2 regions of the Streptococcus sp. ST14 genome follow, and region 1 is predicted to be linked to the other one. Evidence: predicted binding sites of a transcription regulator. Region 1 holds the regulator's gene; the other holds the start of a gene.
The links. Region 1 encodes CtsR, which represses protease genes until heat stress. Its sites were predicted from a motif close to TTGGTCAAAAAAGGTCAAANA; they were not measured.

Region 1 (15,446 bases):
GGCTAAAAACTGTTGGTGGTAGAGAAGATAAACAAGAATCTGGTATTTAACAGCATTCTCCAAAAACAAGCTCCGAATATCTCTCCCCTTGGTAGCTGCACCGATTGACAGACGCAGATTTTCATCTTCTAAGGAGATAATCAGCTCTAAGCCACTGTCCAAAGCCTTGTCATTGAGCAGGGTGACATATTTGGTTAGAGTTGCTTTTGAAAATCCTGTTTCCTCCATTACAGCCTTGACGGTCGTCTGAGACTCTTGTAATAGAAAGGAAAGGATTGAAAATTGGCCAGATTCGGCCTTTTCCATCAAATCTCCTAAATACATTTGTTACCCCTTTCATTTTCTACCTTAAGCATAGCATAAATCTTACAAATGCTGAAATAATCTGTTTCTCTTTTTATTTTCATGCTGATTTCCTGGTCCATTATCCTAAAAATCAGCAAACACACGGCTCCCCCTTTGGGCATTTTTATGCTAAAATAGTAGCTATGGATAAAATTATTAAAACAATATCAGAAAGCGGAGCCTTTCGTGCTTTTGTCCTTGATAGCACAGAAACCGTCCGCACTGCTCAAGAAAAACACCAAACCCAAGCTAGCTCAACTGTAGCGCTTGGTCGAACTCTTATCGCTAGCCAGATTCTCGCAGCCAATGAAAAAGGAAATACCAAACTAACAGTGAAGGTACTGGGATCTAGCTCTCTAGGAGCCATTATCACCGTTGCTGATACCAAGGGGAACGTCAAAGGCTACGTTCAAAATCCTGGTGTTGACATCAAAAAGACTGCAACTGGTGAAGTCCTAGTTGGACCTTTTGTTGGAAATGGTCAATTCCTCGTTATCACAGACTACGGTACTGGAAATCCTTACAACTCTATGACTCCCCTCATCTCTGGGGAAATCGGTGAAGACCTGGCCTTTTACCTGACCGAAAGCCAACAAACCCCTTCAGCAGTCGGCCTCAATGTCCTTTTAGACGAAGAAGACAAGGTCAAGGTTGCAGGTGGTTTCCTAGTTCAAGTCTTGCCAGGAGCTAAGGAAGAAGAGATTGCTCGCTTTGAAAAACGCATCCAAGAAATGCCAGCTATCTCAACCCTTCTGGAAAGTGACGACCATATCGAAGCCCTCCTCAAGGCTATCTACGGTGACGAGGCCTACAAGCGTCTTTCTGAAGAAGAAATCCGTTTCCAATGTGACTGTAGCCATGAACGTTTTATGAACGCTCTTTCTAGCCTTCCAAGCTCAGACTTACAGGAAATGAAAGAGGAAGACCATGGGGCAGAAATCACTTGTCAATTCTGCCAAACGACTTACAACTTTGATGAAAACGACCTGGAGGAACTCATTCGTGACAAATCTTAACACACCTTTTATGATTGGCAATGTTGAGATTCCCAATCGTACCGTTTTAGCACCTATGGCTGGCGTGACCAACTCAGCCTTTCGTACTATTGCAAAAGAGCTCGGAGCTGGACTCGTTGTTATGGAAATGGTCTCTGACAAGGGAATCCAATACAACAACGAAAAAACCCTGCACATGCTTCATATCGATGAAGGCGAAAACCCTGTCTCTATCCAACTATTTGGTAGTGATGAAGACAGCCTAGCACGCGCAGCAGAATTCATCCAAGAAAACACCAAAACCGATATCGTGGATATCAACATGGGCTGCCCTGTCAACAAAATCGTGAAGAACGAAGCTGGCGCTATGTGGCTCAAGGATCCAGACAAGATCTACTCTATTATCAACAAGGTCCAATCTGTCCTTGATATCCCCCTCACTGTCAAAATGCGCACTGGCTGGTCTGACCCATCTCTTGCAGTAGAAAATGCCCTCGCTGCTGAAGCAGCAGGTGTTTCTGCCCTCGCCATGCATGGCCGTACCCGTGAACAAATGTATACAGGTCACGCAGACCTCGAGACCCTTCACAAGGTCGCTCAAGCCTTGACCAAGATTCCCTTCATCGCAAACGGTGATATCCGTACTGTCCAAGAAGCCAAGCAACGCATAGAAGAAGTCGGTGCTGACGCAGTCATGATTGGCCGTGCTGCCATGGGAAATCCTTACCTCTTCAACCAAATCAACCATTACTTTGAAACAGGAGAAATTCTCCCTGATTTGACCTTTGAAGACAAGATGAAAATTGCTTACGAACATTTGAAACGCTTGATTAACCTCAAGGGGGAAAACGTAGCTGTTCGTGAATTCCGTGGACTCGCTCCTCACTACCTCCGGGGAACATCTGGTGCAGCCAAACTTCGTGGAGCCATTTCCCAAGCAAGCACCCTGGCTGAGATTGAAGCTCTATTGCAATTAGATAAAGCTTAATACACAAAAAACCGTAACTCACTTGAAGTTTACGGTTTTTTTATCCAAGGAAAACCTAGATACTATTATTGAATCAAGGCAACACTCGAAACTTTACCATCCGCACCTGTTGTAATTTGGATGATTTTTCCTCCACCGATTTTGGCATTATACTTGCCATCATCAAGAGTGTAAGAGTAGCCTCTGATAGAATAGTTTTCTTTCTTTCCATCTGCAGTTTCTACTGTGAATTGCCCCCCTGATGAAACTGTAATGGTTTCGCCATTCGCTCCCTTCCAGTTTCCTGCTGCAGCTGAGAAGTCACCATCCACCATGGTTAAAACTCCCTTGTAGCGTTTGTTGTGTTCTGCTTGCTTGTCTTGAAGTTTGCGGTCAGTTGTTGGATCATAGCTTGACTGGTTAGACTGGGCTTGAGAACCTTGCTGGGTTGACGGAGCCTGAGAAGGGGCTGGTTGACTAGGAGTTGCTTGTTCTTGTCTTGATTCAGGTGCTGGTTTCGCTTGTGACTGATCTGCTGTTGTAGAAGACTGATCAGAAGATGCTTGAGCCTTTTCAGATGAAGCTGAGCTTGAAGATTTTTGAGTTTTGCTTTCTTTGTTAGAAGAAGCTGCTTTAGAACTTGATGATTGACTTGTCTTTGCAGAGCTACTGGTTTGTGTGGTTTCGTTTTTATTTCCACAAGCTCCCAGTAGCAAGGTAGAAGCCAATACAGTCGCTGCTATCAATTTGATATAGGTTTTCTTTTTCATTTTTCTACTCCTTTGTAACATTTTTGAAATGCTAAGAAATCTTTTTGTAATATAATTGTAACATTGGACTTTGAATCTGTCAACTATTTAGAGAAACTATTTTAAAAATTATTCTCTCTACTATCTCTATTCGTAATCGAAACGAAAAAATAGGAAAATTTCCTAGATTAGAGCTATTTTTTTACATCCTACTTTATATAGTCGCTTGCATTGTTCTAAAATAAAAACAGTCGCAACAGCAAAGTAACTTAATAAGGGCAAACAAAAAGGTCGGGAACTTTGTTCCGACCTCGCTTTTTATTTCAATCGATAGGTTTTTCTTGGTTTCTTTTTAGGAACTCGCTTGAGTCCGACTTCTTCTACATATTCGCCGTATTTTACGAGAAAGTTATTGCTGACGATTGGGCGACCGGGGTTGATGAGATTGACTAGTTCAGTTCCTTCGTAAACAGTGAACTCCTCTTCCAGCAGATAAAGGAAGGTCGGATTCCAGTCAAGTCGCCCTTGGATTCGTTTGATGGACTCTTGGATAATGGCATAATGGTCAAAGGCGAAGGCTTGCTCGTCCAACTCCACTCCCTCTAGGAAGCACTTGCCCGTCCGAAAATCCACATCTACAAAAACCACATCCTTAGCATCGTCTCCAGCCTGAACGAGGTCTAAGGCACGACTAGGTAGGTACACCAAGTGGGCAATGGTCACCGTCCAGCCACGTGGATCACGACCGGGGGTCGATACGGTCATCAATTGCTCGATTTTTTCTAAAGGTAGATCGAGATTGACTTCTTCTCTCACCTCGCGCTGACAGGCATGGGCAGCATCTTCTCCCTTGTCCATAAAGCCTCCAACTAAGGCCAAACAGTTTTGATAAGGGTGGGCCTTGCGACGGATCAGTAAGAGCTTGATCTTTCCTTCGACAAAGCAGTAAGCCACCATATCTACTGTCACACTTGGTTTTTCATATTGAGGGAGTTCCTGCTTGTAGTACCAGTCTAAAAACTCCTCCTGACTGGCATGAATTTCAAAATATTCTTTTTCCGTCATCCCTGCTGGAATCTTTATGTCTGCCATCTTATGCCTCCTTTCGAACTGCCTTGGTCCATTGGTACCATCCCACTAGACTATTGAGCGTGTAAACCCAGTACATCCCTTGGATGTGGATGTTTTCACCCCACCAGAGGTAGATACTAAAGAGATTGGTTGCAATCCAGAAAATCCATTGCTCACGATAGAGACGTGTCATCAAGAGCTGACCAACACCATTGGTCGCATCGGTTACACTATCACGGAAAGGGCGAGCACTATTGATACTTTGATAAGCCAAGCCCATGCCAATCCAAATGATAACAGTCAAGACCAAGTACTTGAGCCAGTCAAGAACAGATAATTTCTTAGCTTCAAAGTGGGATTCTTCTGGTTTTCCTTGGTCATTGATACGATTGGACAACCAAGCATAGAGACCAATCGGCTGCATGACAAAGAAGTAAACAGTCGTCAAGACTTCGCCATAAAAAGTCGCATTCATGGCCAAAATCAAATAGATAGCCGAGTTAATAGCCCCAAAGAGATAATTGCTTGCACGCCCTTCTGCTACCAAGATAACACAGACAATCCCAGTCCAAGATGCAAACAAGCTCAACCAGTCATGGCTTTCTGTATTTTGTGTGAACTCCAAGATCAAAGGAACACTTGACAAGGCGATGAGATACAACCACTGGAAAAGACTACGGCCGACAAAGAGATCTTTCCAGAGCAGGCGCATGATTCCTGCAAAACCGATCTTTCGGGCTTCTGCATGGACATTTTTAAAGTTTTCGATAAATTGTGTGATTTTTTTAGTTACTGTTTTCATAATTTTCTCCTAATCTGCTTGGTAAATGGTATCTATAGCCACTTTGGCTGCTTCATAATTGCCTAGGTAATCCTCAGCTAGATAAACTAAAGGAATGGTGGTTAAATATCGCTCTCTCATCTGGTCCAAATGCTGGGAAAAACTGTGACGAATATGGTCTTCTGCCATGGTCATATCTCTAAACCCGTCATTGACATAGGAGCCTACAGGTTGCACAAAGAGAATCAAGTCCCATTTTTCCTTAGCCAAGATCGAAACAAAGAGATTGTCAAAGGTTTCTCCTGATAAGTCCCCTTGATCCTCTGTCTCCATGTAATAGTCATAGTAGCCCTTAGTTACTAAGGAGTTTGTGTCAGCTATCACTAGGCCTCGATTGGCATTACTGTCAATTAACTTAGAGGTCTGGTCATACTGCCCTAAAAGGAGATAGTAGTAATCCTTTGGAGTCAATTCATCGTCGCGGACATTGTTTTTGATCTGGTACTCACGTGCGTATTCCAGGCTGACCGGCGCATCGTAATACCTTGCCAAATCCTTGGCTAGAGTAGTCTTCCCATTGCTGGCACTTCCCATAATCAACACTTTCTTAGTAAACTGACGACGGAAGGGCTGAGCGATGTATTTCCAATATTTGCTTGGATTTTCTCGAATCATAGTCGCTGAGATTCCAAACTTTCTTTCTTGCAAGACAGTGCCAAATCCACGATTAGATAATTCTTGCTGGTAGTCACGTTCTCCCACAAAAAAGATCAGTTCTTGCTGGGCTTCATCGTAGGAAATCTCCGATAACATCTGGTCCAACCACTCCTGCCAGCCCATAGGATAACGGGGAAGGTTGGTCTCATCCAGTTTGCAGACAGAGGTCAACTCATCGTCACGAAAAGCCTCTCTGATATAGCGAAATCTTTTTTGAAGAGTTAAGCCTATCTGCTCCCCTCGGTCTCCCTCATAGCCTGAAACAACTACCCAGACCTGATCACACTGACGCTTCGCTCGCTGGATTAAATCGATATGCCCCTGATGAAGAGGGGCAAAGGTTCCAAATACGACTGCTGTTTTCTTTTTCATAAACGTTTTGCCTTTTTATAATTTTTGATATTTTTATTTTATATGTTTTTATTATATACTATATTTTTGTTTTGTCAATAGTTTTTTATTATTTTTTATAAAAAGGTGATGAAAAAGAATCAGGATTCCTCCTGATTCTCTAGTTTTAAGCAATATCAAATTTCAATTGTCCAGCTTTTACACCAATTTTGAGGGTCTTACCTGCTACCAGTTCTCCCTTGAGAAGGAGTTCTGCTAGCTTGTCTTCCACTTCTGTTTGCAGGGTTCTGCGAAGTGGACGGGCTCCCATTTCTGGATTGTAGCCTTGACTAGCTAGTAACTTCAGTGCCGAAGCTTGCAGTTTCAAGTCAATTCCCTTCTCTTCCAGGCTAGCAATCAACGGTTTAACCATGATCTTGACAATTTCCTGCATGTGGTCGCTATCCAAGCTATGGAAGACCACCTTTTCATCAATACGGTTGATAAACTCTGGTCGATAAGCTTTTTTCAACTCTTCGAAGATGCGTTTTTCCATATTCTCATGGTCAAAACGAATGTCCTTGGCCCCAAAACCAACTGTCTTGTCATCACGAAGGGCTGTCGCACCAAGGTTTGACGTCATGATGATAATGGTATTTGAAAAGTCAACCTTGCGTCCCTTGTTATCTGTCAAGACACCGTCGTCCAAGACTTGCAAGAGGACATTAAAGATGTCTGGGTGGGCCTTCTCTACCTCGTCAAAGAGGAGTACGGAGTATGGTTTATTGCGGACCTTCTCAGTCAACTCCCCCCCTTCTTCGTAGCCCACATAGCCCGGAGGAGCTCCATTGAGACGGCTGGCTGCGAATTTCTCCATATACTCACTCATATCAAAGCGGATAAGGGCTGATTCGTCATCAAAGAGAACTTCTGCCAATGCCTTGGCCAATTCGGTCTTCCCGACACCCGTCGGTCCTAGGAACATAAAGGAACCAATCGGACGCTTGTGGCTGCGAATTCCTGACTGGTTGCGGCGAATGGCACGGCTAATACTTGAAACAGCTTGATCTTGACCGATGACACGTTTGTGCAGTTCCGCTTCGAGGTTAAGGTACTTCTTAGCAACTGTTTGCGTCAGTTTTTGGACTGGAATCCCTGACAAGCGACTCAAGGTGGTCAAAATATCGGATTCTGTCACCAAGTCTTTATAGACAGGGACCTCCTGCTCTTTTGCGATTAGCTGGCCTGCTTGTTTCCACTTGCCATCCATCAAGGCCTTGTCAGCTGGACTCAAGTCGGATTCGTCCATTCTCACATGCTTGGATTTGTTTTGCACAGTTGCTGCTGCCTCATCCAAGAGGTCGATAGCAGAGTCTGGCAAGTGACGACTGGTCAGGTAACGATGTGCCATCTTAACAGCTGTTTCGACAGCTTCATCTGTGATTTTCACACGGTGGTGTTTCTCATAGGTAGCCTTCAAACCTTGCAAAATCGTCATGCTATCAGCTAAACTTGGCTCTTCAATCGTAACTTTGGCAAAACGACGAGAAAGAGCTGCGTCTTTTTCGATGTGTTTTTGGTATTCTTCCTGAGTGGTTGCACCAACCGTTCTCAAAGTTCCACGAGCCAAGGCTGGCTTCAAGATATTGGCCGCATCCAAAGTCGAATCAATACCGCTACCAGAACCCATGATGGTGTGGAGTTCATCGATAAAGAGGATAACTTTGCCATCTTCCTCGATATCCTTGATGATATTGTTCATACGCTCTTCAAAATCTCCACGGAAACGTGTCCCCGCAACAACATTCATCAAATCAAGTTCCAAAACGCGCATTTTAGCCATTTCCGCAGGTACATCCCCACTAGCAATACGCTGAGCAAGTCCAAGGGCCAGAGCTGTTTTCCCGACACCAGCATCTCCAACCAAGACCGGATTGTTCTTGGTCTTCCGACTCAAAATCTGAATCATACGTGAGATTTCCTTGTCACGACCGATAACTGGCTCTAACTTGCCAGAGCGCGCTTGCTCTGTCAAATCATGCGTGTAATCCTCTAGACCACCACTTGGATTCTGAGGCATGCCGCCCATCATATTGGCCATGGAATTTTGCTTGTCTGCTACCGTGCGATGGCGTTGACGCAAAGCCTTAAGGTCTTCTCTTGTCCAACCTGCACGTTCCTCTAAATTGCGACGAAGAGCAGCAATTCTGACCTGATCTTTCTGATCTTCATAAGAAAAACCTGCTCTCTCCAAGATGCGAGTCGCCAAGGCATTGCCATCATGCAAAATCGCATAGAGGACATGCTCTGTCCCTAGCACCTTAGCATGGACCACTGAAGCCACATACTCTGCTTCTGCAAAGAGAATCTCCAAACGATGGGAAAAGGGCAATTCTGTAAAGGTTTCGTCTTGGCTATAGGCCGTTTCAGTCAGCTCTAACGCAACCTCTTCTAAACGGTCCATCTCGTATGGATAATCGTTTAAAGTCGCACCTGCCACACTGTAACTGTGATTGGACATGGCAATCAATAAATGCCAAGACTCTAGGTAATGGGCTCCAAAATGGCTCGCAACCATGTAGGCACTTTCGATACATTCATTCAATGCTTTTGAATAGTTCATCTTACTTCTCTTTTCTATCTACCTCTTGCAATAGCTGTCGGAGCATATTGGCACGGACAACTGAGGATTCTTCTCCTAGGACACGATCTGTTGCTACAGAAGTCAGCAAGGTCATTTCCTGCTTGGTCATCAAGTCCTGCTCCACCAAAAGCTGGAGAATATCCTCATAAATCTCCTGACTAACTCGCTCACCAATCGAGTAAAGCAAATCGCGGAGCATCTCATGATGATTGGAAAACTCAATCCGTCCGATACGAATGTAGCCTCCGCCACCACGCTTGCTCTCAACCAAATAACCTCTGCTTTCAGTAAAACGTGTCTTGATGACATAGTTGATCTGACTTGGCACAACCTGAAAGGTATCTGCCAACTGGCTCCGCTGCAATTCCACGATACCAGACTGGTCTAAAATCGCCTTGATATAGGCTTCGATATGATCTGATGTATTTTTAAATCTCATAGTAAATCAAACTCCTTCTTTGAACCTTGACTATCTTTGACTATTATACCGAAATTTTTGATTTTTTTAAAGGAAAAGGGAGCGAGTTGCGAAGATTATTATAAACTACCCAAAACAAAAAGATGGGACCGTAAAACGGTCACCATCATTTTGCTTTATTCAAAGTTAAGATTAGTCAACTTTTTTAGCACGGTATACAAGTCCTGCCAAAGCTGCAAGAACTAGACCAAGAATAGTAGAGAATGCTGTAAAGTCTGCTCCACCAGTGTTTGGCAAATCTCCCTTAGGTTGTTCACCCTTAGGATCTTCCTTAGGTTCTTCTTTTTTCGGTTCAGTATACGTGTTAGTGATTGTTGGGTTGTTACCTGTAACTGTTGTTACAAGTTGGCCTGCAGCATTATCTGTCACTTTTACTGTCACTTCGTAAGAATTTTCATCATATTTGATATTCTTATCGTCACCTTTTACTTCAGTAATAGTGTAAGTGTGCTCACCTGCTGCTGCGTACTTAATTGCTTTGAAAGTAACAGTACCGTCTGCAGCGTTTGTAGCTGTTTCGATTACTTCGTTACCTTCTTTAAGTTCAAACTTAAACTGACCTGCTACAAGTTCTTTTTTACCATTCAAGACTTTCTTAGCTGTTAAGTTTACTTGTGTTGAAGACGCGACATAAGTGTTTGTGAAGGTTGGGTTGTTGTCAGTTACAGTCGCAACAAGTTGACCTTGACCATTATCTGTAACTTTTACTGTTACATTGTGAGTAGATTTATCGTATGTCACACCTGCTTCGTTACCTGCTTTTTCAGAGATAGTGTAAGTGTGGCTACCTGCTTCTTTGTATTCGATACCTTCGAAAGCAACAGTTCCGTCTGCAGCATTTTTAGCTGTTCCGATTACTTTGTCACCTTCTTTAAGTTCAAACTCATATTTGCCTGCTTCAAGGGCTTTACCTTCTAAGACTTTCTTAGCGGTAATATTTACAGTTGTTGAAGCTGCTTTATATGTGTTGGTGAAGGTTGGGTTGTTACCTGTAACAGTTGCAACAAGTTGACCTGCACCGTCATCTTTAACGTTCACCTTAACTTCGTGTTTGGCAGTATCGTATGTCACACCTGCTTCGCTACCTGCTTTTTCAGTGATAGTGTAAGTGTGGTCGCCTGCTTCATTGAACTCAATTTCTTTGAAAGTAACAGTGCCGTCTGCAGCATTTTTAGCTGTTGCAACGACTTTGTCACCTTCTTTAAGTTCAAACTCATATTTACCAGCTTCTAGAGCTTTACCATTCAAGACTTTAGTAGCCGTGATAGTAGCTGTTGTTGTAGCTGCTTTGTAAGTATTGGTGAAGGTTGGGTTGTTGTCAGTTACAGTCGCAACAAGTTCGCCTGCACCGTTATCAACAACTGCAACTGTCACTTCATGTGTAGCAGTGTCGTATGTCACACCTGCTTCGCTACCTGCTTTTTCAGTAATTGTGTAAGTGTGAGGGCCTGCAGCATCATAGCTGATTGCTGGGAAAGTAACAGTACCGTCTGCTGCGTTTTTAGCTGTCGCAACGACTTTGTCACCTTCTTTAAGTTCGAATTCGTATTTGTCAGCTTCTAGAGCTTTACCGTTCAAGACTTTAGTAGCTGTGATAGTAGCTGTTGTTGTAGCTGCTTTGTAAGTATTGGTGAAGGTTGGGTTGTTGTCTTTTACATCTGCAACAAGTTCACCTTGTCCATTATCTGTAACGTTTACTGTTACTTCGTGTTTAGCAGTGTCGTATGTCACACCTTTTTCACTACCAGCTTTTTCAGTAATTGTGTAAGTGTGAGGGCCTGCAGCATCATAGCTGATTACTGGGAAAGTAACAGTACCGTCTGCAGCATTCTTAGCTGTTGCGACTACTTTGTTGCCTTCTTTAAGTTCAAACTCATATTTGTCTGCTTCAAGCGCTTTACCATTCAAGACTTTAGTAGCTGTGATGGTAGCTTTTGCTGGTTTAGCTTTATAAACGTTCGTGAAAGTAAGGTTGTCTGCGCCTGTTGCAGTTGCAACAAGTTGACCTTGGCCGTTATCTTTAACGACTACTGTTACTTCATAAGCATTTGGATCGTATTCAACTCCGGCTACATCACCTGCTTTTTCAGAGATAGTGAATGTACGAGTTTCTTCTTTTGTGAAGGTAAGTTCTGGGAATTGAATCTTACCGTTTGCATCGTTTGAAACAGTGTGGAGAACTGTTCCATTTTCTTTCAACTCAAATTCAAATTGGCCAGCCTCGATAGCTTTACCGTTCAAGACTTTCTTAGCTTCAAGTTGAAGTTTTGCTTCTTTAGCAGCGTATGTGTTTGTAAATTCTTTCTTAGAATCTTTATATTTAACACTTGCAATCTTTTGACCATACACGTTTGCTACAGTAACTTCTGCTTCAAGTACTGAATCATCGTATGTATAGCCAGGTTTGTTGTCATTTACTTCTTTAATTTGGTATTTGAATGTACCTTCATTAGAGAATTTAACTGCTGGGAATTTAACATTTCCTTCAGCATCGTTTTTAGCTTCAGTTACAGAACCATCTGGAGCAATCAATTGGAAAGTAAATGCATCTGCCTCAAGAGTTTTTCCTTCAAGTTTTTTCTTAACTTGGAATTCAACCTCATCAGACTTCGCACCTGAACCGATACCTTCTGTAGTTGTCAAAGCAGCAAATCCATGAACATCAAATGTTTCTTGATCGGTTGTCGCTTTTACATCGTTAAATGCTTTTTTAGTTGCATTGTCAACTGGAGCAGTTAGACGAGTTTTATATAGAATATAGAGACCTTGTCCGTCCATTGTACCATCACCGTTTGGAGTGATTGTAAAGTGATTTCCATCAACAACGTTGATATGGGCAGCTTCTAGTCTTGGACGAGCTTCAGCTTTGTTCCACTCAGTAAAGTAGTAACCAGTAATTTCACTTGCAAGAACTTGTCCTTCTGGAATAGTATCTTCGAGTTTAACCCCTGTGTAAGATTTTGCATAGCGGTTAACACGGATACGCCAGTTTACATAGTTAGGATCGTCTGAGTCTTGAACTCCCCATTTAGTAAATCCAGTTGGGTCATCATCTGGGACGATACGAGTCAAAGTGTAAACTTGGTCACCTGGGATATTAATTTGATAAGGAGTGTTTAGTTTAACACTATCTGCCCAAACGACTGTAAACAGGGCAGTAATCTCCTTGTTCTCTGACAAATTAGCAAAGTAAGCAGCATTTGTCACTTTGACAGTAGCTGTGTTATCTGCTTTACTAGTTGTCAATTCAGCAATAGTTGTTTGCCCATCTGGTGCTTTCAATTCCGTAGTAGAATCTTTTTCAATTTTAAATTCGTTTGGAACATGATACACCATGTAATCCCCATCTTTGAGGGTTACATCATTTGGGAAACTATAAGTTGGTTGAAGATAGAATTTACCTTCCCCGTACTTAGCGCCATCAACAAGTTTGTTATTGTTGATTTTTGAAACAGTTTTCATTGTGTAACTGCTCGCTGGTAGTTCCTCCGCTTTAACAACATTGCTAACTTTAAGTGCAGGCAAAAAGACCGACACAACCAGCAGCAAAGCCATCAAGCCATGAAAGAGTTTTTTATTTCTCTTCGTCACCACATTGTCTTCCTTATTTGTTTAAAATGGTTCAATTATATTATACAGAACCTTGACAGAATGTCAATTAAAATGATTCGGTTTTTATATTAACTTATTATTCATTTAAATATTAAGCCTAATCATGTATGTTCATCAGCTTTGAAACAAAAAATACAGGCAAGGATTTCGCTCGTATTTAATATATACTAATTTCCTAAAAGGCTAGGTATTTAATCCCAATTCTGCTAAGATTTGACGTTTGTAGGCAATCTTTTGGACTTCCTTGTCCTCTTTTTCAGACCAATCTAGTTTAACTTCTGAAACAATCTGCCCAGGCCGATTTTTTAGGATATAGATGCGGTCACTGAGATTGAGGGCCTCCTCGATACTGTGGGTAATAATCAAGGTTGTCAGTTGCAACTGTTTGTGAATCTCCAGATACCAAGCATGGAGCTCCATCTTGGTCATTTCATCCAAGGCGCTGAAAGCCTCATCCAAGAGAAAGAGCTTGTGTCCGAAAAGGTAGGTACGGAGCAAGGCCACACGTTGCCGCATCCCACCACTGAGTTCATGAGGATACTTGTCCCTTACGGCTGTCAACTGGAAGGTCGCAAGGATTTCATCCGCGCTAGCAATGGCTTCTGCCTTATCAACCTTTTGAATCAAGAGGGGCAGGATAATATTGCCAAGGACTGTCTTATGCTCCAAGAGTAAATCCTTTTGCAACATATAACTCACGCGCCCCTTAGGATTTTCCTCGCCATCAAGGACAATTCGCCCAGACTGGACTTCTAAAATCCCAGCGATTAGGTTAAAGAGAGTGGTCTTTCCAACACCACTTGGACCTAGGATAGAAACCACTTCACCCGAAGTCACCTGCAGGTTGATGTCCTCTAAAATCTTTTCATCGCCATAGGCATAGCTTACGTGTTCTAGTCTAATTTCTGTCATTATTTTACAAATTCGTTAGTGAAGCCTTTGTCTGTCAAGTCTTCTTTAAGGATACCATTTTCTTTGTCCCATTTGTAGAAGACATTCCAGCGGTCAGCGTCAAATTGTCCCCATTTTTCCTTGTCGCTTGCGTATTCTTTTGACAAGTATTTTTGAGATTCGATAACAAAGTCACGTTTTTCCTGAAGTTCAGGTGCGTTCTTAATGAGGATATCTGCTGCTTCCTCTGGATGCTCCATAACATATTGGTAGCCTTTTTTGATAGCTTGGATGACTTTACGGGCTTCTTCTTTATTGTCTTTCAAATAGTCATTATTTGCGATGATAACTGGTGAGTAGTAGTCAAACTCCTTGACATAGTCTTTCAAATACATGAAGTTAGCGTCTACGCCTTGAGATTTAGCAAGGATTCCATCCCAACCGTAGTAAATCCAAGCAGTGTCAAAAACGCCATTGGCAATCGGTGTGATTGAGTTTGAATCGTTGTTTGGTACTTTTTCGACCTTCTCAAAGTCTCCGCCTTGTGATTCTACCAAGGTTTTCAACATAGCAAGTTCAGTTGGATCATTCCAAGTTCCGTATTTCTTACCAACCAAGTCCTTTGGACTAGCTACATTGTCAGATTTACGAGAGATGATTCCTGATGTATTGTGTTCTACAATAGCTGCAACGGCAGTGATTCCTGCGCCTTTTTCCAATTTCTTAGCCATGTAGTCTTGGAAATAGATAGCAAATGGTGCCTTGCCATTGATCACCAAGTCAGATGAGCTTTCTTCAGGTGGCAATTTCAAATCAACATCCACTCCAGCTTCTTTGAAATAACCTTTTTCCTTGGCAACATACAGCCCTGTGTGGTTAGTATTTGGCGTCCAGTCTAGGATAAAGTCAATCTTCTTGAGTTCTGCTTCTTTATTGTCCTTAGAAGCAGTCCCTTGACCACAAGCCACCAGCACGACAGCTACAAGAGCTGTCACAAGCGTTAAAAACACTTTCCATGTTTTCTTCATTTTCATTTCCTCTTTTCTTTTTCTAAAACATCCTTATCTTAGGGACGTTTCCATTTAATCACATATTTTTCACTAATATCGACCAATTTCATACCCAAAAGGCTGATAATCGACACCAGAATAATAATGGCAAACATGGTATCATACTGAAACAGTTTTTTAGACTGAATCATGTAGACACCTAGTCCTTCAAAGCCTCCCAACCACTCAGACACCACGGTTGTGATAAAGGCGTAGGAGACACTGACCCTCAGACCTGCATAAAAGTAAGGTAGACTGACCGGGATTTTAAAATGCCACAGGATTTGCCAAGGATTCGCTCGCATCAGACTAAACAAGGTCAGCATATCCTTGTCACAATGCCTAAAACCATCCAAAATGCTGACGATGATAGGGAAGGTTGTTGTCAGGATTATCAAGACAATCTTGGGCAAAATTCCATAGCCTAGCCACAAGACCAAGATAGGAGCTATAGCAATGGTCGGAATGGTCTGAACAACCACCATCATAGGGTAGATAAGATCATTGAGCCAAGTCAGACTGTCCATAAGCACAGCCATGATACAGGCAATCAAGACTCCTAAGACTAGTCCGAGTAAAGCCACTCTCAAGGTCGCCCAGCTATGGTGCCAGAGAAATTCTCTGTCACGAACAAAGGCCTGGAGAATTTCAAAAGGAGTTGGTAGGATAAACTTGGGTAAAAGTTTGAATATTCCCGCTAACTGCCAGATTGACAAGACTCCTAGAAAACCCAATAGACTAATGTGTCGTCTCAGTATACTTTTCAAGTTTCTCATCGATGCTTAAAATTTCTCCTACATTTATTTTGACATTTGCA
Region 2 (5,345 bases), on a different contig from region 1:
TCAAAACTGATCTTTATCTAGTCTGGGTTCACCTTTTCCGCGCAGCTAAGAAAGAAGCCAAGGTTATCCAACTTGCTCTGGATTACCATTTGGAAAAGATTTTTGTCCAAGCCATGCAGGAATTTCTAGAAAAATACCACGGAAAGTCAAAAGGCGTTAGTAGCTACCTTCATTCCTTTTGGAGTTCTGCCATCGTATCGGTTCTGCTCAAATGGATCAAGGATGGCATGAAGGTTCCAGCTGAAAAGATTGCAGATTTACGCTTGCCATTTTTCAAAAAATAGGGAATAAGGAGAATACTTATGACAGAAAAAAGACTGGCTTGGGATGAGTACTTTGCAGCCCAGGCCTTACTGATTGCCAATCGTTCAACCTGTAAACGTGCCAAGGTGGGAGCTGTTCTCGTTAAGGACAATAAAGTCATTTCAACAGGCTACAATGGTTCCGTATCAGGAACGGAGCACTGTATTGACCACGAATGTTTAGTCATTGAAGGACACTGTGTTCGAACCCTTCACGCCGAGGTCAATGCCGTCTTGCAAGGGGCTGAACGAGGGGTTCCCAGAGGATTTACAGCCTATGTGACCCATTTCCCTTGTCTGAACTGCACCAAACAACTGCTTCAAGTTGGTTGTAAGCGCGTGGTTTATATCAACCAGTACCGAATGGATGACTATGCCCAGTACCTTTATCAAGAAAAAGGCACCGAGTTAACCCATTTACCATTAGAGACTGTTCAGACAGCTCTTCAAGAGGCAGATTTGATTTAAAAATTAATAAAAATAAATGGTTTAGAAAGCTTTTTAAACCGTTTTTTGATATAATAAGAAGAATAAATTGAAAGAAGGAACTCAGAAAATGGGAAAAATTGAAGTCATTAATCATCCACTCATTCAACACAAATTGTCAATCTTGCGACGTACAGATACTTCTACAAAAGCTTTTCGTGAGCTAGTAGATGAGATTGCGATGTTGATGGGATATGAAGTACTTCGTGATCTTCCACTTGAAGACGTGGAAATCGAAACACCTATCACAAAGACCGTTCAAAAACAATTGGCTGGTAAAAAATTGGCGATTGTCCCAATCTTGCGTGCAGGTATCGGGATGGTAGATGGCCTCTTGAGCTTGGTTCCAGCAGCCAAAGTTGGACACATCGGTATGTACCGTGATGAAGAAACCCTTCAACCAGTTGAATACTTGGTGAAATTGCCTGAGGATATTGACCAACGTCAAATCTTTGTCGTTGATCCAATGTTGGCAACAGGTGGCTCAGCAATCTTGGCAGTAGATTCCCTTAAAAAACGAGGCGCTTCAAATATCAAGTTTGTCTGCCTAGTATCTGCTCCAGAAGGTGTGAAAGCTTTTCAAGAAGCACACCCAGATGTAGAAATCTTTACAGCAGCCTTGGATGAACGCTTGAACGAACACGGTTATATCGTTCCAGGTCTTGGAGATGCTGGAGACCGCTTGTTCGGTACTAAATAAAATCCCAAAGTAAATAGTGAAACTAGAAGTTCGTTTTTGACTTGAAAGGAGGTTGAGTTTTTGTTTCTGTTTAGAGAATAGAGCAAAAATTTGACCTTTTTTGACCAAAAAGATATAATAGTTTTGTATTGAGTCGTAAGACTAAGAAAATTCAACATAAAACATAAAAGGAGAAATGAATGATTCCTGTAGTTATTGAACAAACAAGCCGTGGAGAACGTTCCTATGACATTTACTCTCGTCTTCTGAAAGACCGCATCATCATGCTAACAGGTCCAGTTGAAGACAACATGGCCAACTCCGTTATTGCTCAGTTGCTCTTCTTGGATGCCCAAGACAGCACAAAAGATATTTACCTTTATGTCAACACACCTGGAGGATCTGTTTCAGCTGGTTTGGCAATCGTTGATACCATGAACTTTATCAAGGCAGATGTCCAAACAATCGTTATGGGGATGGCTGCATCCATGGGGACTGTCATTGCATCAAGTGGCGCAAAAGGCAAACGTTTCATGCTTCCAAATGCAGAGTACATGATTCACCAACCAATGGGTGGTACAGGTGGTGGTACCCAACAGACAGATATGGCAATCGCTGCAGAGCACTTGCTCAAAACTCGTAGGACATTGGAGCAAATCCTTGCAGATAACTCTGGTAAATCAGTCGAGCAAATTCATGCAGATGCGGAACGTGATTACTGGATGAGTGCCCAAGAAACACTTGAATATGGCTTTATTGATGAAATCATGGCCAACAATTCTTTAAGCTAAGCAACCTAGAAAGCAAACTCGACGGAGTTTGCTTTTTTTGGTATAATAGGGGAAGATTTCTTAGAAAGAGGATCCCTCATGTTTGAAAAAACAAATCGATCAGGATTAATCATCTATCTCTACTATAATCGAGATGCAAAAAAAATTCAGGAATACGGTGATATCTGTTACCACTCCAAAAAACATCGTTACTTGCAACTCTATGTTCCAACTGAGGAGCTAGATGACTTGGTTGAGAGATTAGGTAAGGAAAGATATATCAAGAAAATTAGACGTTGCCATATTCAAGAGCTAGAAACTCCCTTCGTTGGCAATCTCTATCGGACTGAAGAAAACGTTATCATTTAAAAAAGTTAAACAAATACATTGACAATTTTCTGATAATTCGGTATATTCTTAACATACAATTTTTGAAACAACTATAAGGAGATTAAAAATGAAGAAAAAATTTGCCCTATCTTTTGTGGCTCTTGCTAGTGTGGCTCTTCTTGCTGCCTGTGGAGAGGTCAAGTCAGGAGCGTCAAACACAACTGGAAATCCAGTAGACGAAAAAACAATTAAAATCGGTTTTAACTTTGAAGAGACAGGTGCTGTGGCAGCTTACGGTACAGCCGAACAAAAAGGTGCCCAACTTGCTGTAGACGAAATCAACGCTGCAGGTGGAATTGATGGAAAACAAATCGAAGTTGTGAACAAAGACAACAAGTCAGAAACTGCTGAAGCAGCTTCTGTTACAACAAACCTTGTTACCCAATCAAAAGTAGCAGCTATTGTAGGACCTGCGACATCTGGTGCAACTGCTGCAGCTGTAGCTAACGCTACTAAAGCTGGAGTGCCATTGATTTCACCAAGTGCTACTCAAGACGGTTTGACTAAAGGTCAAGATTACCTCTTTATCGGAACATTCCAAGATAGCTTCCAAGGGAAGATTATCTCTAACTATGTCACAAACAAGTTGAATGCTAAGAAGGTTGTTCTTTATACTGACAACGCTAGTGACTATGCTAAAGGTATTGCTAAATCTTTCCGCGAAGCCTACAAGGGTGAGATTGTAGCAGATGAAACGTTTGTAGCAGGTGATACTGACTTCCAAGCAGCCCTTACTAAAATGAAAGACAAAGAGTTTGATGCTATCGTTGTTCCAGGTTACTACACAGAAGCTGGTAAAATTGTAAACCAAGCTCGTGGTATGGGAATTGATAAACCAATCATTGGTGGTGATGGATTTAACGGTGAAGAATTTGTTCAACAAGCAACTGCTGAAAGAGCATCAAACATTTACTTCATCTCTGGATTCTCAACTACAGTTGATGTTTCTGCAAAAGCTAAAGCTTTCCTTGAAGCATACCGTGCTAAATACAACGAAGAGCCTTCAACATTCTCAGCTTTAGCCTATGACTCAGTTTACCTAGTAGCAAATGCTGCAAAAGGTGCTAAAAACTCAGGTGAAATCAAGGACAACCTTGCTAAAACCAAAGATTTTGATGGTGTAACTGGTCAGACAAGCTTTGATGCTGACCACAATACAGTGAAAACTGCTTACATGATGACCATGAACAATGGTAAAGTTGAAGAAGCAGAAGTTGTAAAACCATAACATTAGAATAGTAATTGAAATGGGGAATGAGCCTTTGACTCACTCCCTGTTTCGGTGTTTATGAACTTGTGAAAATAATGAAATTTTCTAAAAAATAAGGATAGAAAAGAGTGAATGCTATGCTCCAACAACTTGTGAATGGTCTAATTCTGGGTAGTGTTTATGCACTTTTGGCTCTGGGTTATACCATGGTTTATGGAATTATCAAACTCATCAACTTCGCCCATGGCGATATTTACATGATGGGTGCCTTTATTGGTTACTTTTTGATTAATTCTTTCCAAATGGATTTCTTTTTAGCTTTAATTATTTCAATGGCAGGGACCGCATTGCTTGGTGTTGTGATTGAGTTTCTTGCCTACCGTCCTTTACGACACTCTACACGTATTGCTGTATTGATTACTGCCATCGGAGTGTCTTTCCTACTGGAATACGGAATGGTTTATTTAGTAGGTGCTAATACTCGTGCCTTCCCTCAAGCAATTGAAACAGTCCGCTTTGACTTGGGACCAATTAGCTTGACAAACGTTCAATTGATGATTTTAGCAGTTTCTGTACTCTTGATGGTTTTATTGCAATTGATCGTCCAAAAAACAAAAATGGGGAAAGCCATGCGTGCGGTATCAGTTGATAGTGACGCAGCTCAATTGATGGGAATTAATGTAAATCGTACAATCAGCTTTACCTTTGCTTTGGGTTCAGCCCTTGCTGGTGCAGCAGGTGTCCTCATTGCCCTTTACTACAACTCTCTTGAACCTTTGATGGGTGTGACTCCAGGTCTGAAATCATTCGTTGCGGCCGTACTCGGTGGTATCGGGATTATTCCTGGTGCAGCTCTAGGGGGATTTGTAATTGGCTTGTTGGAAACATTTGCTACTGCCTTCGGTATGTCTGATTTCCGTGATGCTATCGTATATGGAATCTTGCTTTTGATTCTGATTGTTCGACCTGCAGGTATCCTTGGTAAGAATGTGAAAGAGAAGGTGTAAACAATGAAGACAAATCTTAAAGTAAATACTCTCTGGTTATTCCTTCTGTTAGCGGGTTATGGATTGATTACTGTACTGGTTTCTGCTGGTGTTCTCAATCTATTCCATGTCCAAATTTTAGAACAAATTGGGATTAATATCATCCTTGCAGTAGGTTTGAACTTAATCGTTGGTTTTTCAGGACAATTCTCACTTGGTCATGCAGGTTTTATGGCGATTGGGGCTTATGCAGCAGCGATTATTGGTTCAAAATCACCAACCTATGGTGCCTTCTTTGGAGCAATGGTCTTGGGTGCCTTGATTTCTGGTGCAGTCGCTTTGCTCGTTGGGATTCCAACGCTTCGTTTAAAGGGTGACTACCTGGCTGTTGCGACACTAGGTGTTTCAGAAATCATTCGTATCTTTATCATTAATGGTGGCAGTTTGACCAACGGTGCTGCTGGTATCTTGGGTATTCCAAACTTTACCAACTGGCAAATGGTTTATCTTTTTGTAGTGATT

Region 2: the regulator CtsR is predicted to act here: its motif matches at 1,576-1,596, upstream of clpP (ATP-dependent Clp protease proteolytic subunit ClpP).

What each region holds. Positions count from the first base shown of each region.
Region 1 covers NZ_JBJUSF010000004.1:32,537-47,982, forward strand. Annotated here, with positions in the region: gene ACIY19_RS02145 (helix-turn-helix domain-containing protein) at 1-324, opposite strand, end outside; gene hslO (Hsp33 family molecular chaperone HslO) at 489-1,361, shown strand; gene dusB (tRNA dihydrouridine synthase DusB) at 1,348-2,328, shown strand; gene ACIY19_RS02160 (hypothetical protein) at 2,394-3,077, opposite strand; gene ACIY19_RS02165 (NUDIX domain-containing protein) at 3,375-4,148, opposite strand; gene pnuC (nicotinamide riboside transporter PnuC) at 4,150-4,929, opposite strand; gene ACIY19_RS02175 (AAA family ATPase) at 4,939-5,997, opposite strand; gene ACIY19_RS02180 (ATP-dependent Clp protease ATP-binding subunit) at 6,143-8,578, opposite strand; gene ACIY19_RS02185 (CtsR family transcriptional regulator) at 8,580-9,038, opposite strand; gene ACIY19_RS02190 (Spy0128 family protein) at 9,210-12,632, opposite strand; gene ACIY19_RS02195 (ABC transporter ATP-binding protein) at 12,873-13,601, opposite strand; gene ACIY19_RS02200 (ABC transporter substrate-binding protein) at 13,601-14,608, opposite strand; gene ACIY19_RS02205 (ABC transporter permease) at 14,647-15,405, opposite strand; gene ACIY19_RS02210 (thiamine-binding protein) at 15,368-15,446, opposite strand, start outside.
Region 2 covers NZ_JBJUSF010000024.1:21,715-27,059, forward strand. Annotated here, with positions in the region: gene ACIY19_RS08065 (TetR/AcrR family transcriptional regulator) at 1-284, shown strand, start outside; gene ACIY19_RS08070 (deoxycytidylate deaminase) at 303-770, shown strand; gene upp (uracil phosphoribosyltransferase) at 859-1,488, shown strand; gene clpP (ATP-dependent Clp protease proteolytic subunit ClpP) at 1,668-2,258, shown strand; gene ACIY19_RS08085 (YlbG family protein) at 2,337-2,606, shown strand; gene ACIY19_RS08090 (ABC transporter substrate-binding protein) at 2,695-3,855, shown strand; gene ACIY19_RS08095 (branched-chain amino acid ABC transporter permease) at 3,975-4,844, shown strand; gene ACIY19_RS08100 (branched-chain amino acid ABC transporter permease) at 4,848-5,345, shown strand, end outside.